Regions from separate parts of the Nocardioides sp. cx-173 genome, predicted to be linked through region 3. Evidence: predicted binding sites of a transcription regulator. Region 3 holds the regulator's gene; each other region holds the start of a gene.
The links. Region 3 encodes LexA, which represses DNA repair genes until DNA is damaged. Its sites were predicted from a motif close to TCGAACANNTGTTCGA; they were not measured.
Positions count from the first base shown of each region.

Region 1: LQ940_RS11945 (DUF222 domain-containing protein) is a predicted target of LexA. The motif match lies at 1,345-1,360, and genes of this name have one in related genera.
Region 2: LQ940_RS19795 (HNH endonuclease signature motif containing protein) is a predicted target of LexA. The motif match lies at 1,499-1,514, and genes of this name have one in related genera.
Region 4: LQ940_RS08210 (DUF6504 family protein) is a predicted target of LexA. The motif match lies at 1,193-1,208, and genes of this name have one in related genera.

Region 1 covers NZ_CP088262.1:2,459,054-2,462,252, forward strand. Annotated here, with positions in the region: gene LQ940_RS11945 (DUF222 domain-containing protein) at 1-1,221, opposite strand, end outside; gene LQ940_RS11950 (AraC family transcriptional regulator) at 1,401-2,327, opposite strand; gene LQ940_RS21825 (hypothetical protein) at 2,592-2,804, opposite strand; gene LQ940_RS11955 (DUF3887 domain-containing protein) at 2,801-3,199, opposite strand, start outside.
Region 2 covers NZ_CP088262.1:4,046,482-4,049,680, reverse strand. Annotated here, with positions in the region: gene LQ940_RS19805 (NUDIX hydrolase) at 1-367, shown strand, start outside; gene LQ940_RS19800 (M28 family metallopeptidase) at 372-1,343, opposite strand; gene LQ940_RS19795 (HNH endonuclease signature motif containing protein) at 1,527-2,891, shown strand; gene LQ940_RS19790 (hypothetical protein) at 2,952-3,199, shown strand, end outside.
Region 3 covers NZ_CP088262.1:600,351-603,549, reverse strand. Annotated here, with positions in the region: gene LQ940_RS02845 (mismatch-specific DNA-glycosylase) at 1-108, opposite strand, end outside; gene LQ940_RS02840 (hypothetical protein) at 223-576, shown strand; gene LQ940_RS02835 (LysM peptidoglycan-binding domain-containing protein) at 672-932, opposite strand; gene lexA (transcriptional repressor LexA) at 1,343-2,056, shown strand; gene LQ940_RS02825 (MXAN_6640 family putative metalloprotease) at 2,067-3,199, shown strand, end outside.
Region 4 covers NZ_CP088262.1:1,688,502-1,691,700, reverse strand. Annotated here, with positions in the region: gene LQ940_RS08220 (DNA polymerase III subunit alpha) at 1-239, opposite strand, end outside; gene LQ940_RS08215 (SAV_6107 family HEPN domain-containing protein) at 332-787, opposite strand; gene LQ940_RS08210 (DUF6504 family protein) at 789-1,121, opposite strand; gene LQ940_RS08205 (hypothetical protein) at 1,277-1,744, opposite strand; gene LQ940_RS08200 (YbaK/EbsC family protein) at 1,793-2,266, shown strand; gene LQ940_RS08195 (ArsC/Spx/MgsR family protein) at 2,266-2,619, shown strand; gene LQ940_RS08190 (SigE family RNA polymerase sigma factor) at 2,700-3,194, shown strand; gene LQ940_RS08185 (hypothetical protein) at 3,191-3,199, shown strand, end outside.

The sequences.
Region 1 (3,199 bases), 1.9 Mb from region 3:
ATGGAAGCGGACCCGGCCGTCGGCGAGCCGGTCGACGCGGTAGTGGTGGTCGTGCGCACGATGGTGGTGGAACGAGCAGAGCAGGTCTGCCTGCGCCAGGTCGGTCCGACCTCCTGCGGACCACGGCTCGCCGCCGTGATGGGCCTCGCACCAGGAGGAGGGGATGTCACAGCCCTCGGAGCGGCAGGTCGGTTGACGTACGGCGAGCGCCTTGCGCTGCGCGGGCGAGTAGAGGCGGCGCGCCCGGCCCAGGTCGAGCACCTGGCTCTCACCGCCGAGGACGACGGGGATGATGCTCGCGGTGCACGCGAGTCGGCGCGCCTCGGCGGCCGAGATGGGCTCGTCGCCGGCGAGCGCCACGCCCAGCCCGCCCATGAGCGTCTGCAGGTCGATCGTCACGAGCACCGTCGTCGCGTCGCCGCCGTGCATCGGGATCCGCGCAGGGTCGGCCGCCTCGAGGAAGGCGCCGAAGGCATGGCCGAGCTTCTGGTCGTGGGGTCGCCGGTCGTCCGGGGCGCTCTTGCGCTCGCGGCGCGGCGAGGTGAAGGCGTTGAGGTAGGTCAGCAGCCGGGCACAGATCCGGTCGGAGACCCGGATGTGGATGTCAGTCGTGCCGTCACCGTTCCTGCGGGTCCTCAGGAAGGTGCGCCGGGAGGCCTGCCTCTCCTCCTTCTCGAGCTGACGCTCCTCGATCCCCTCGCCGACCTCCGGCGCCACGACCTCCAGGACCCGGCGCCCGAGCACCCGCAGCACGTCGGGCGCGAACTGGGCGGCCTCCGCCACCAGGCGCTCCTCCGCCGCAGCGCGCACTGCCGCGTCGACCTCCTCGGGCAGCGCCTCGACGGCGCTGACCACCACCGAGGCCTGGGCAAGGTTGAGCGCCCCCTGGCGCAGCGCGTCGGCCGTCGTCGGGTGCTGCGTCAACGTCTTCGCCAGCGGCAGCCGACGCCGGCACTCACCGCGGTCGCGTCGTCCGCGGTGTGCCAGCCACGCGGCCGCGTCGCGGGCGCCATCGCGCTCCGCGACGTCGTCGGCGTTGGCCAACACGCGCATCCGCAGCTCCTCGACCCCGTCGATCACCGAGCTGAGCCCCAACAGGGCTGCGGCCTTGTCCTCCGTCGACAGGTACATCGGGTCGACATCGGCCGTCTCGGCCAACGCCCGATTGAGCGCGTCGACCGCCGCAAACACCGGATGCTGCGGGACTTCGGTCTGAGACATGGAGGCACCTGGAGATCGACGGTCGCCCGGGGACCCACCCCACCGGGACTCAACAGAACGTCGATGCCAGCGCGTCGCGTGACGAGCTCCACCGAAGCGGAGGACTACTGCATCTGCACTTATTAGATCATGTGTTCGAAGCAAAGTCAAGTGTCGACGTGCCGTTGTGAACATGCAGGTCAGCGCCACATCGGCGAAGATGAGTCTTCGGCCGCGCCGTCGCGCCTTCCTATGCGGGCTCGACGGGTAGCCAGAGCTCGCAGGTGGCGGTCCCGGCTTCGGCATCGAAGGCGAGGATGGCGACGATCTCGGGTCCGGGGCGCAGCCGCCACGGCTGCGACGGGAACCAGGTGCCCGAGGTCGCTGCCCAGACGTCCTGCAGGGCTTGCGGGTGCGGACCCTCGGTTCGGAAGACTGCCCACGTCCCCAGCCGGCACCTGGATGACGTCGAGACCCTCGGGTGCGGCGGCTGTGGTGGCCACACCGTGCAGGTAGGTGAGCTCGCTCCCCTCCGTCCGGTCAGGGTCGAGGTCGTCGCTGACGGCGAGCACCCCCGACGGCTCGGTGTCGTTCAGGCTCTTCAGCCGCTTGACCTCCTCGACCGCGATGCTGGCAACGTGCTCGGCGATGTGCGCATTGATGCCCTCGTGGATCAGTGGCACGCGCTTGGCGTAGCCGATGAGGCGGACGGCGGGCAGGCTGGTGATGCGGGTGTCCATCGGGACGCTCCCTTCAACGGTCAGGTGGAACCTGATCCGTGGTTGTGTGCGTAAGGGGCCCCCATCACGCCGTGCGTCGCTCGGACCGACCCCGTGCACAGCACGGAACGCTCGCCCGAACGCCTCGGTCGAGCCGTAGCCGTACCGGACCGCGATCGTGAGCAGGTCATCATTCGTGGTGACCAGGTCCGAGGCGGCCAATGACATCCGGCGCCGGCGTACGTACTCCGACAACGGCATCCCGGCCAGCGATGCGAACATCCGCCGCAAGTGGTGCTCTGTGGTGCCCGTGCGCGTGGCGGTGCCTGACGCATCCACCGGAGCGGACGGGTCGGTCACCAGGTGTGACTCCACGTCGTCGACGGCGAGGTTGAGAACGGCGATCATCTGGGTCCCTCCTTTCGCCTCCAGCCTGCGGCCCCTGAGCGCTCAGGACCCGATCATTGCGGTCCGATGCCGTCAGCAACCCGTGAGGAACCGCACGACGAGGCGAGAGGAGCAGACACGCAGATAGGTCGCTTCGCGGGCCTCGCGGCCATGCCTGGTCCGGAGGGCCCGAGACCTGCGTCATCGCGCCGCGTTGGTGCGGAGTGAACTAGGTGTTGCTGGACAGGAGGTTAGTGAGGCGCCTTGCGGGGCTGGGGCCGGGGATCACTGAAGGATGCGGTCTACGAACTCGCTGATGGCGGCGTCCACGGATAGTCCGATATCGATCGGCGCGGTGAGGTGGTCGAGCATCAGTCCGTCGATGGCGTAGTGGAACAGGGCGATCTCGGCTTGTCCCCCTGGCAGGCCAGAGCCGTTGTTGAATGCGACGTCCTCCGGGAATGCTCGCTGTCGCCACGCCGACAGGGCCTCGCTCAGAACGGAAGCGGCTGGTGATCTGGGGAAACGATGAGCAGACCCACCACGCGTAGTGCATTGTCGACCGCGACCCGCCCCATCACCTCACCGGCTTCGCAGTTCAGCGTCGTGACGCCGACGACCGTTCCGAGTATCTGCTCGTCGTCCTCGATCCGGTCACCGCCCGGCAGCACGACGTGAATGTCGGTCTGTGTCTCCAGCGCTCCGACCTCTGCCAGTACGCGGGACCAGGTGTCCATGACGAGGACCTCCGGCAGCTCGCTGCGAACGTCGGGGTGGAGCAGCTCTTCGAGACTCGCGTAGTCGCCGGAGCTGATCAGCTGAAACACGCGCTCGGTCAGTGTGCGGACCTGCTCAACGGACATGTTCTCTCCTGTGATCGGTTGGCCGGTGGC
Region 2 (3,199 bases), 1.0 Mb from region 3:
CGCCCTGTGGAACGAGGGCGAGGAGAAGCGCTGGACGCTGCCCGGCGGCGGCGTCGACCTCGAGGAGCAGGCCGCCGCGGGCGCGGTGCGGGAGGTTCGCGAGGAGACCGGCTACGACGTGGAGCTGGGGGCGCTGCTCGGGGTGGACTCCTACGTGATCCCCGTCGAGCGCCGCATCGCCGACACCGACCGGCCGATGAAGGCGGTGCGGGTGGTCTACGAGGCGCGCATCATCGGCGGGGAGCTCACTGCCGAGGTCGACGGCAGCACCGACGAGGCGCGGTGGATCCCGCTGGCCGAGGTCGCCGGCCTGCCGCGCGTGAGCCTGGTCGACGTCGGCCTGGGCCTCTGGCGCGCCTCGCGCTGAGGCCTCAACCCAGCCAGGCGAGAACCGTGCGTGCGGTCCGCTCGAGCTGAGCGCGCTGCACGACCTCGGGGGTGTCGGTGCGGTCGTGGTAGGCGGCGTACGACGTGCTGCCGAGGCGGGCGCCCGGCAGACCCGCGCGCACGAACGACCAGTGGTCGCTGGACGTCTGGAACGGGTCGAGGACCGTCTCCACCCCGGCCCTGCGCGCCGCCGCGACGAGCTCGTCGGTCAGGGCGTTGGGCTCGGCCGGGCTGCCGACCGGCAGCACCTCTCCGACGCCGACCCGGTCCAGCGAGACCATCCCGGCGAGGCTGCGCCGCTGCTGCGCGGTGAGGGAGGCGACGTAGGCGCGTGAGCCGTAGTGGTGGTGGGCGTCGCCCTCGCCGCGGGGCTCCTCCGAGCCGAACGCGACCAGCACCACGGGCAGCCGGCTGCGCGTGTCCTGGAGCGCCTCGGCGACCGCGAGCAGGACCCCGACCCCCGACCCGTTGTCCTCCGCCCCGGGCGCGTCGACGACGGTGTCGAGGTGCGCGCCGACCAGCAGCCACGGCCTCCCCGGCCGCGGCGTGCCGTGCGTGGCGATGAGGTTCACCGAGGGTCCCGCCTCGACCGGTCCGTTCCACGAGTAGCCCGCCGGTGTGGGAAAGCGCTGCCGCTCCACCCGCCACCCGCTCTCGGTGAAGCGGCGCTCGACCCACGCGGCCGCCCGGAAGTACGCCGGGGTCGTCCCGGGCCGCGGCCCGATCTCGCCCGCCAGGTGCCGCACGGCGCGCAGCGCGGTGCTCACGTCCAGGTCGTCGGGCGTCACGCGCGGTCGCGGTGTGGGAGTCGGTGTCGGGGTGGGCGACGGGCCGGACGACCGGCTGGGGGAGCCGGTGGCTGTGGAGCGGTCCGCCGGAGACGGCTCGGCCTCGGGCTCCGCCTGGCTCGTGCAGCCGGACAACGCCACCACCATGACCACCCACGCCCACCTCATCCCCCCATCCTGCCCTCCGCCCTCGGTGGTCGAGGTGCGAAGGCGCCCCGGCTGGCCCTCGGTGGTCGAGGTGCGAAGGCGCCCTGGCGCCTGAGCCTCGAGACCCAGCGCGATGCCCGTGACCTCGCGTAAAAGGTCTGCATAACCATTGACGATCGAACACCTGTTCGGTTAGTATGGACCATGTCCATCGCGCACCTCGACGACCACCGGCCGAACGCCGATGGGCCAGGCGCGCCCGAGGACCTGATCGCCGCCGTCCGCGAGACCCGGGCCCGCGCCGACGCCGCCGAGGCCGACCTGCTGCGACTCGGCCTGGCCTGGGCCCACACCCACCTCGAGGACCCCGCCGACGACACCTGGCACGCCGCCCGCAGCCGCGGCGCGTACCACGACGGCGCGCCGCACGTCGAGGACCTGACCGACCCCGGGGTGCTGGAGTGGTTCGGGCTCCCGCGCCTGGCCTGGGACGCGCCGGCCGCGTTCGCGGTGGCCAACCAGATGACCACCACCGCGGGCAGGGCCTACCTGCGCGACGCCCTGACCCTGGCCCACCGCCTGCCCCGCGTCCACGCCCGCGTGCTGGCCGGCCAGGTCCCGGTCTGGCGGGCGCGCCGGATCGCCCAAGCCGTGCTCGGCAAGCCCGCCGACGTGGCCGCCTACGTCGACCTCGAGGTCGCCGAGCGCGCCCACCAGGTCGGCGCCACCACCCTGGAGAAGGTCCTGGACGAGGCGATGCTGCGGCTCTACCCCGAGCAGCGCGAGGCCGAGCAGCTCGAGGCCCTCGACCACCGCCACGCCACCGTGCACGAGGGCTCGCTCAACCACACCGGCGTCGCCGAGATGACCCTGCGCGCCGACTGGTCCGACCTCACCGACTTCGACCGCGCCCTGTCCCTGGTCGCGGTCGCGCTGCTGCGCGACGGCTGCACCGAGCCCCTCGACGTACGCCGCGCGATGGCGATCGGCATCCTCGCCGACCCTCCCGGTGCGCTCGCCTTGATCAACGGCGACGAGCCGCCGGCGCCGACCAAGGCGATCGTGGCCTACCTCCACTTGAGCGGCGACGCGCCCCTGGGCTGCGACCCCGTCGCCACCGACGAGACCGGGCGCACCTGGCTGGTCGACACCGTGCGCGAGTGGCTCGCCCGCAACGACCGCTTCGTCACCGTCCGCCCCGTCATCGACCTCACCGACCACTGCGACGGCACCGGCCACAGCCCCGGCCAGACCGACCCCTACACCCCCTCCCCGCTGACCGCCGAGAAGGTCCGCCTGCGCGACCTGACCTGCGTGTTCCCCTGGTGCACGCGCCCGGCCCGGGCCTGCGACCTCGACCACATCACCCCCTACGACCACGGCGGCCCGACCTGCGAGTGCAACCTCGCCGCCCTGTGCCGATATCACCACCGCCTCAAAACCCACGCCGGCTGGACCTACCGACCACTCGCCCCCGGCACCTACCTCTGGCACGACCCCCACGGCCAGAGACTCCTCACCACCCCCCAGGGCACCACCGACCTCACCTACGCTGCCGATACCGGCTGACCGCCGGGAGATTGCAGCTACCTGCCGCCATCACCGACGCAACGTGACAGGAGGTGGAGCGTGAGCGGCGAGGCGAGTCCGGACGGGGTCGGCGTCAGCGCGGTAGCGCCGACCTCCGCAGCGGCTGTGCAGGCCATGCGGGCCTACCTCCACGATGTCGCCAGTCGGTACTACGGCCGGCCCGTTACCGCCGACGAACTTCAGGCTGCGCTGTCGCAGCATCCGAGTGACGACCTCGTCGCGCCCCATGGCGTGTTCCTCGTGGCCCGAATCGGTGTCGACGTCGTCTGCGGTTGCGTGGCCGGGGA
Region 3 (3,199 bases):
GCCGGGCGAGGCGTAGTAGTGGTCGCGGGTCTTGGTGCTGGCGGCGCCGGCCAGGCCGCAGAAGACGACCACCGGGTCGGGGCCGACGATGTCGGGAAGGACCTCCATGCCGCCCGGTGCCCACTGCGGCCTCGAGACAGACGTCGGGCAGACGACGAGCACAGGACGAGCAGAGGACGGGGCGGGTAGGACGCCGGCCGGGCATCAGTCACAATGGCCCGCGTGAGCCAGGGAAAGCGCGCCGGGTCGCGCCGGGGCAGCAAGCCCAAGCGCGGACTGCGCCCCGCGCTGCTCGGCTACGCCCTCGCCGTGACGATCAGCGTGCTGGCCTGGGGCTACCTGGTCTACGCCGCCATCGACTTCGGGGGTCAGGCACGCGGCGGCGACGGGCAGGCCTGGACCTTCCTGGGACTGGCGTCCCTGGGCGCCGTGGCCTGCCTCTTCCTCGGGCTGATCCTCGCGGCCCGCCTGCTTCGGGCGCTGGGCATCACCCAGCCCCCGCCGCCCCAGGCGCCGAGCACTCCGGTCGAGTCCGGCCCGCCGGCGAGTCCCGGCGGGCGGCGCGCCGCGCGATAGAACGCCGCAGAGGGCGGGACCACCGGGTGGTCCCGCCCTCTGTCTTCCCCGGTTCGTCAGCCGGGGTCGAGGCGGCTGACGACGTCTGTGTGGTGCTAGCCGGCAGGAACGACCAGCTCCTGGCCGATCGAGACCATGCTCGAGTCGAGGGCGTTGAGGCGCGTGATCTCGTCCATCATCGTCCGGGTGTCGCCGTCGTCGGCGAGGTCGGAGGCGATGTCCCACAGGGTCTCGCCGGCACCGACCATCACCACTCGGGTGGGCTCCGGGGTGCCGGGGCGCTCGGTGGCGACCGAGCCGGACGCCAGTGCGAACCCGACGGTCAGGACGACCGCCAGGGCGAGCAGGAGGACCACCAGCCGGCCGCGTCGGGTCAGTCGCAGGGTGCTGCACTCGCTGTCTCGTCGGGGCAGGCTGCGCGGAGCACGAGCCAGTGCCGGAGACGGTGTGACAGACGGGGCAACAGACGGGGCGGAAGACAGGGTCATCGTGCTCATTAGGACCTCCTGGGGAAGTGGCGGTCAGCCTCGGGTCTTGCGTGGAGCTCATGTCTAACGGCGAGCACCGACAGTGACTGGCGAGACGGTGTCGATCACATGTCCGATCACATGTCCGATCACACGTTCGATCGAACATGTGATCGACAGTAGAGCACCTGTTCGAACGAAATCAAGACCCCAGGCGAACATTTGTTCGAACGTCTGGGCGCGACACGCCGTTCGAACAGGTGTTTGAACAACGCCGGGTTTGGTGGGACCCTCGACCCATGGCCAAGAAGACTGTCTCCGAGCTGCCCGACGGACCCCCGGACGCCACGGGGCTCACCCCGCGACAGCTGCGGGTGCTGGCGACGATCAAGGACAGCATCGAGCGGCGCGGCTACCCGCCGAGCATGCGCGAGATCGGCCAGGCGGTCGGCCTGACCAGCAGCTCGAGCGTCGCCCACCAGCTCAAGACGCTGGAGGAGAAGGGCTTCCTCAAGCGCGACCCCAACCGGCCGCGCGCGCTCGAGGTCTTCCTGCCCGAGGTGATGGCGGCCCGGCGCTCGATGAGCAGCGCCGAGGAGTCCTCCTACGACGAGACCGGGATCGGTGACGTCGCCCCGGCGCCGACCAACGTGCCGCTGCTGGGCCGGATCGCGGCCGGCGGCCCGATCCTGGCCGAGGAGACCTTCACCGACGTGTTCCCGCTGCCGCGCCAGCTGGTCGGCGAGGGCGAGCTGTTCCTGCTCGAGGTGTCCGGGGAGTCGATGATCGACGCCGCGATCTGCCACGGCGACTACGTGGTGATCAAGCGCGAGCAGACGGCCCAGAACGGCGAGATCGTGGCCGCGCTGATCGACGGGGAGGCCACCGTCAAGACCTTCCAGCGCAAGGACGGCCAGGTCTGGCTGCTGCCGCACAATGAGGCGTTCGAGCCGATCGACGGCACCCACGCGACCATCCTCGGCAAGGTCACCGCGGTCCTGCGCCGCATGTAGGGTCCCCAGGGTGCCCCCCCTTCACGCTCGCCGAGCACCCCTGCCCCTCCTCGCCCTGGTCGCCCTTGTCGGGCTGCTCGCCACGCTGCTGACCGCGCCCAGCGCCACGGCGCGGCCCGACACCACCGGGCGCGGCAAGGCCGCTGCCGCCCAGCCGAGCGCCGCCGAGCGCGCGCTCACCCGCGCCCAGCAGGTCCTGGACGGCTCGCGGCGCGGCGACGCCACGCTGGCGCTGCGCGACCTCGCCCTGCGTCTCGACGAGCTCGACGCGGGCGACCGCGCGGCCGCGCAGCGCGTGCTCGCGCGTCCCACGGGCGGCAAGGACGAGGACAGCTACGGCACCAACCCGGTGTCCACTCAGTGCTCCGACGTGGTCTGCGTGCACTGGGTCCAGAGCGGTCCCGAGGCCACGACCGCGACGTACGCCCAGACCACGCTCGCCACCGCCACCGCGGTGCACAAGCGCTACGTCGCCGCCGGCTACAAGGCCCCGAAGCCCGACGCGGGCAAGGGCGGCAACAGCCTGCCCGACATCTACATCGCCAACATCGGCGACCGCCGCCTCTACGGCTACTGCACCACCGACGAGAAGCGGCCGTTCAAGGCCCCCTGGGACCGCTACGCCTTCTGCGTGGTCGACAACGACTACCAGGCCTCGGAGTTCCCGACCAACACCCCGCTCGAGAACCTCCAGGTGACCGTGGCGCACGAGTACTTCCACGCCGTCCAGTACGCCTACGACTTCGCCGAGGACGGCTGGCTGCTCGAGGCCACCGCCGCGTGGGTCGAGGACGAGCTCTACGACGGCGTCGACGACAACCGCCAGTACCTCGCCGCGAGCCCTCTGCGCCAGCCGCGCAAGTCGATGGACCAGTTCGACCCTGCCACCGGCTACCACTACGGCGTGTGGATCTTCTTCCGCTACCTCGGCGAGCGCTTCCCGGCCAGCCAGGGCGGCCTGCCCACGATCGTGCGTGACATCTTCCGTCGCGCCGACGGCAGCGGGGCCGCCCGCAAGGACCAGTACTCCTGGCAGGCGGTCTCCAGCGTGCTGCGCGCCCGCAAGACGACGCCCGAGAAGATCTTCACCGCCTTCTCCGCCGCCAACCGCCGCCCGGTCAAGACCTACTCGGAGGGCGCGGC
Region 4 (3,199 bases), 1.1 Mb from region 3:
CCCGGTGCCGGCAGCCCGCCGGTGCGGTAGGCGAGGTTGACCCCCAGGACGGGGCGGATCCCGGCCTGGCCGCAGGCCCGGGCGAACTTGACCGCCCCGTAGGTGCCGTCGCGGTCGGTCAGTGCGAGGGTGTCCATCTCCTGCTCGGCCGCGCGCTCCACGAGCACGTGCGGGTGGGAGGCGCCGTACTGCAGCGAGTAGCCCGAGGCCACCTGCAGATGGACGAACGGATCGGACACGGTCGAAGCCTCCTCAGCCGGCTCGACCCCTGACTGGATGTTCGAACAGATGTTCGAACGAGTTGAGTGTAGGACAGGCCCCCGCTGGCGCGTCAAGCCGAGCGCGCAGGCGGGACGACCCGTGCCTGGGCGAGGGTCTGGCCCAGCGGCGCGTGCGGCACCAGGCCGAGGGACTGCTCCACGACACCGAGGAACCGGTCGGCGTCGCGCACCAGGTCGTCGGCGTCGCGCTCGGTGACCGCACGGGTGGAGCCGGCCTCGGCCGCGGCGCGCTTGGCCGCGCCGGCGGCGAAGAACGTGGCCCACTCCCCCAGCTCGGGCGCCACCTCGGCGAGCAGGACCCAGGCGTTCTTCTGGGGACGTCGCCGCGCCGGCGCCGGACGCGCCCGCGCGGCGAGCAGCGCGGCCGCGGCCCGCAGCGCGGCGACGTGGGCGGCGGCGTAGCGGGTGGGGACGTCGGTGGCGGCGACCGCCTCGCTCAGCGACTCGGCGGCGCGGGCGAGGTAGGAGTGGGTGGTGGCCGGGAGGGCGTAGGGGTTGAGGCTCATCTCAGTCCTCGCAGCCGACGAGCTGCCAGCGACCGTCGGCCCAGTCGAAGGAGAGGTCGAAGACCCCGCCACCGTCGAGCCCACCGTCCGCACCGCGACCCGCCTCGACCCGCCACAGCTCACGCTCGCCCAGGAGGTCGCCCACCGGCGTCGGCTCGGAGCCGGGCTCGTCGGAGCCGATCGCGGCCCGCGCCACGGAGCCCTGCCACCACGGCCCGGTCTCCACCCAGTGCGCGAGCACCGCACGGACCTTCCAGAGCCGGCCGTGCCAGAGGAACTGCTCGGGGCCGTCCCCGCCCCTGCGGACCTCGACCGGGTCGTCGTAGCGCCTCACGCTCGTCCTCCTCGCACCGTGACCCCGGGTGCCGGCGGGGACGGGGGTCGAGGTCGTCCCCGCCGACGTGTTCGAACAGATGTTCGAACGCCCTCAAGGTACACCCGCCCACCGACAGCGCGTCAAGAGCGCGGCCGGAGACGTCTCGGACTGCGTCAGAGGCGGGCGGGGGCGTGGTGGTCGGCGTGCACGAACGCGCCCGTGTCGCGGTGCAGCAAGGCGTAGAGGATCGCCGCGTTGAGCGGCAGCGAGGCCACGGCGCACAGGACGAACAGCATCGGCGGGTCCGTGCGCAGGCTGGCCACGGTGGCCAGCACGATCACGACGACCAGCGACACCAACGACCACCGGGCCCAGTTGTGGGCGGTCTTGAGGAACGGCAGCAGCACCAGGAGCAGGCCGGCGAACACGACGTACAGGACGACCGCCACCGGCACGAACGCCGGCGGCTGGATCGCGCTGTCCTCGGGGTGACCCACGGACCAGGCCTCGATCAGCGCATCGCGCTCGAGCGCCGTCAGCACGGTCACCGCGGCCCCGACGACCACGAGGACCACGACGAGCCAGACGACGAGGTTCACCGAGCGCGGCGCAGCCGGCAGCTCGTCCAGCTGGTGGTCCATGGGAAACCTGGTCTCTCTGTGGCGGTGGTGGTCGCTAGGGTCGCGGACATGACGACGGAGCACCCGAGCATCGCCCGGTTCCGCACGGAGCATGCCAACCGCGGCGGGACGGGAAACATCGTCATTCTGCCCGACTCCGTGCACACCGCCGCACTCGCCGCCGAGGCCCTGGGATGCGAGGTGGGCGCGATCGCCAACAGCCTGCTCTTCGACGCGGCCGGCACCCCGGTCCTGATCCTCACCTCGGGCGCCCACCGGGTGGACACCGCACTGGTCGCCGAGCGCATCGGCGTGCCCGGGCTGACGCGGGCGAAGCCGGACTTCGTGCGCGAGCACACCGGTCAGGTGATCGGCGGGGTGTCCCCGATCGGCCACCCGGCGCCGGTGCCGACGTACCTCGACACCTGGCTGCGGCGCTACGACGTCGTGTGGGCCGCCGCCGGCCACCCGGCCGCGGTCTTCTCGACGAGCTACGACGAGCTCGTCGCGCTCACCGGCGCGACGGCGGTGGAGGTGGAGTGATGGAGATCTGGCTCAACCCGGCGTGCTCGAAGTGCCGCACCGCGGTCGCCGAGCTGGACGCCGCGGGCGTCGGCTACACCGTGCGCCGCTACCTCGAGGACCCGCCGAGCGCCGCCGAGCTCGCCGAGGTCGTGGGCCGGCTCGGCCTGGAGCCCTGGGACGTGGCGCGGTCGAAGGAGGCGGCCGAGGAGGGCATCGACCTGCCGCGCGAGGCGGCCCACCGCGACGCCTGGCTCGAGGCGCTCGCCGCCCATCCGCGCGCCCTGCAGCGCCCCATCGTCACCGCCGCCGACGGCACCACCGTCGTCGGCCGCGACCCTCAGTCGCTGGCGCGGGTCATCGCCGCGGAGTGAGAAACTCCGCCGCCGTGCGAACCCCGCAGGTCTCGCGCGGCGTAGAGAGGGTGACCTGACACCGACCCGACGGAGCAGCGATGCGACGTGACCGACGCGAGCAGGACTTCTCGGAGTTCTTCCTCGCCCGCGGGCCCGCCCTGAGGCGGACCGCCTACCTCATCGTGCGCGACTGGCACACGGCCGAGGACCTCACCCAGCAGGCGTTCGTGAAGCTGTACGCCGCCTGGCCGCGCATCCGGCGGGAGTCGGCCGAGGCCTACGCCCGCAGGACCGTGGTGAACCAGTGCCTGAGCCACCTGCGCCGCCACGCCCCGGAGCACCCCACCGAGGTGCTGCCGGAACGGGTCCAGCCGACGGGCGAAGGCCCGCTGGACGTGGGCCGGGCCTTGGCGCTCCTGCCGCCGCGGCAGCGCGCGATCGTCGCGCTGCGCTTCCTCGACGACCTCTCGGTCGCCGACGTGGCCCGGACCCTGTCCATCGCCGAGGGCACCGTGAAGAGCCAGACCTCGCGCGCGCTCGACACCCTGCGCACCCACCTTCCCGATCTCGTCCTCACCGAGGAGCCCCGATGACCGAG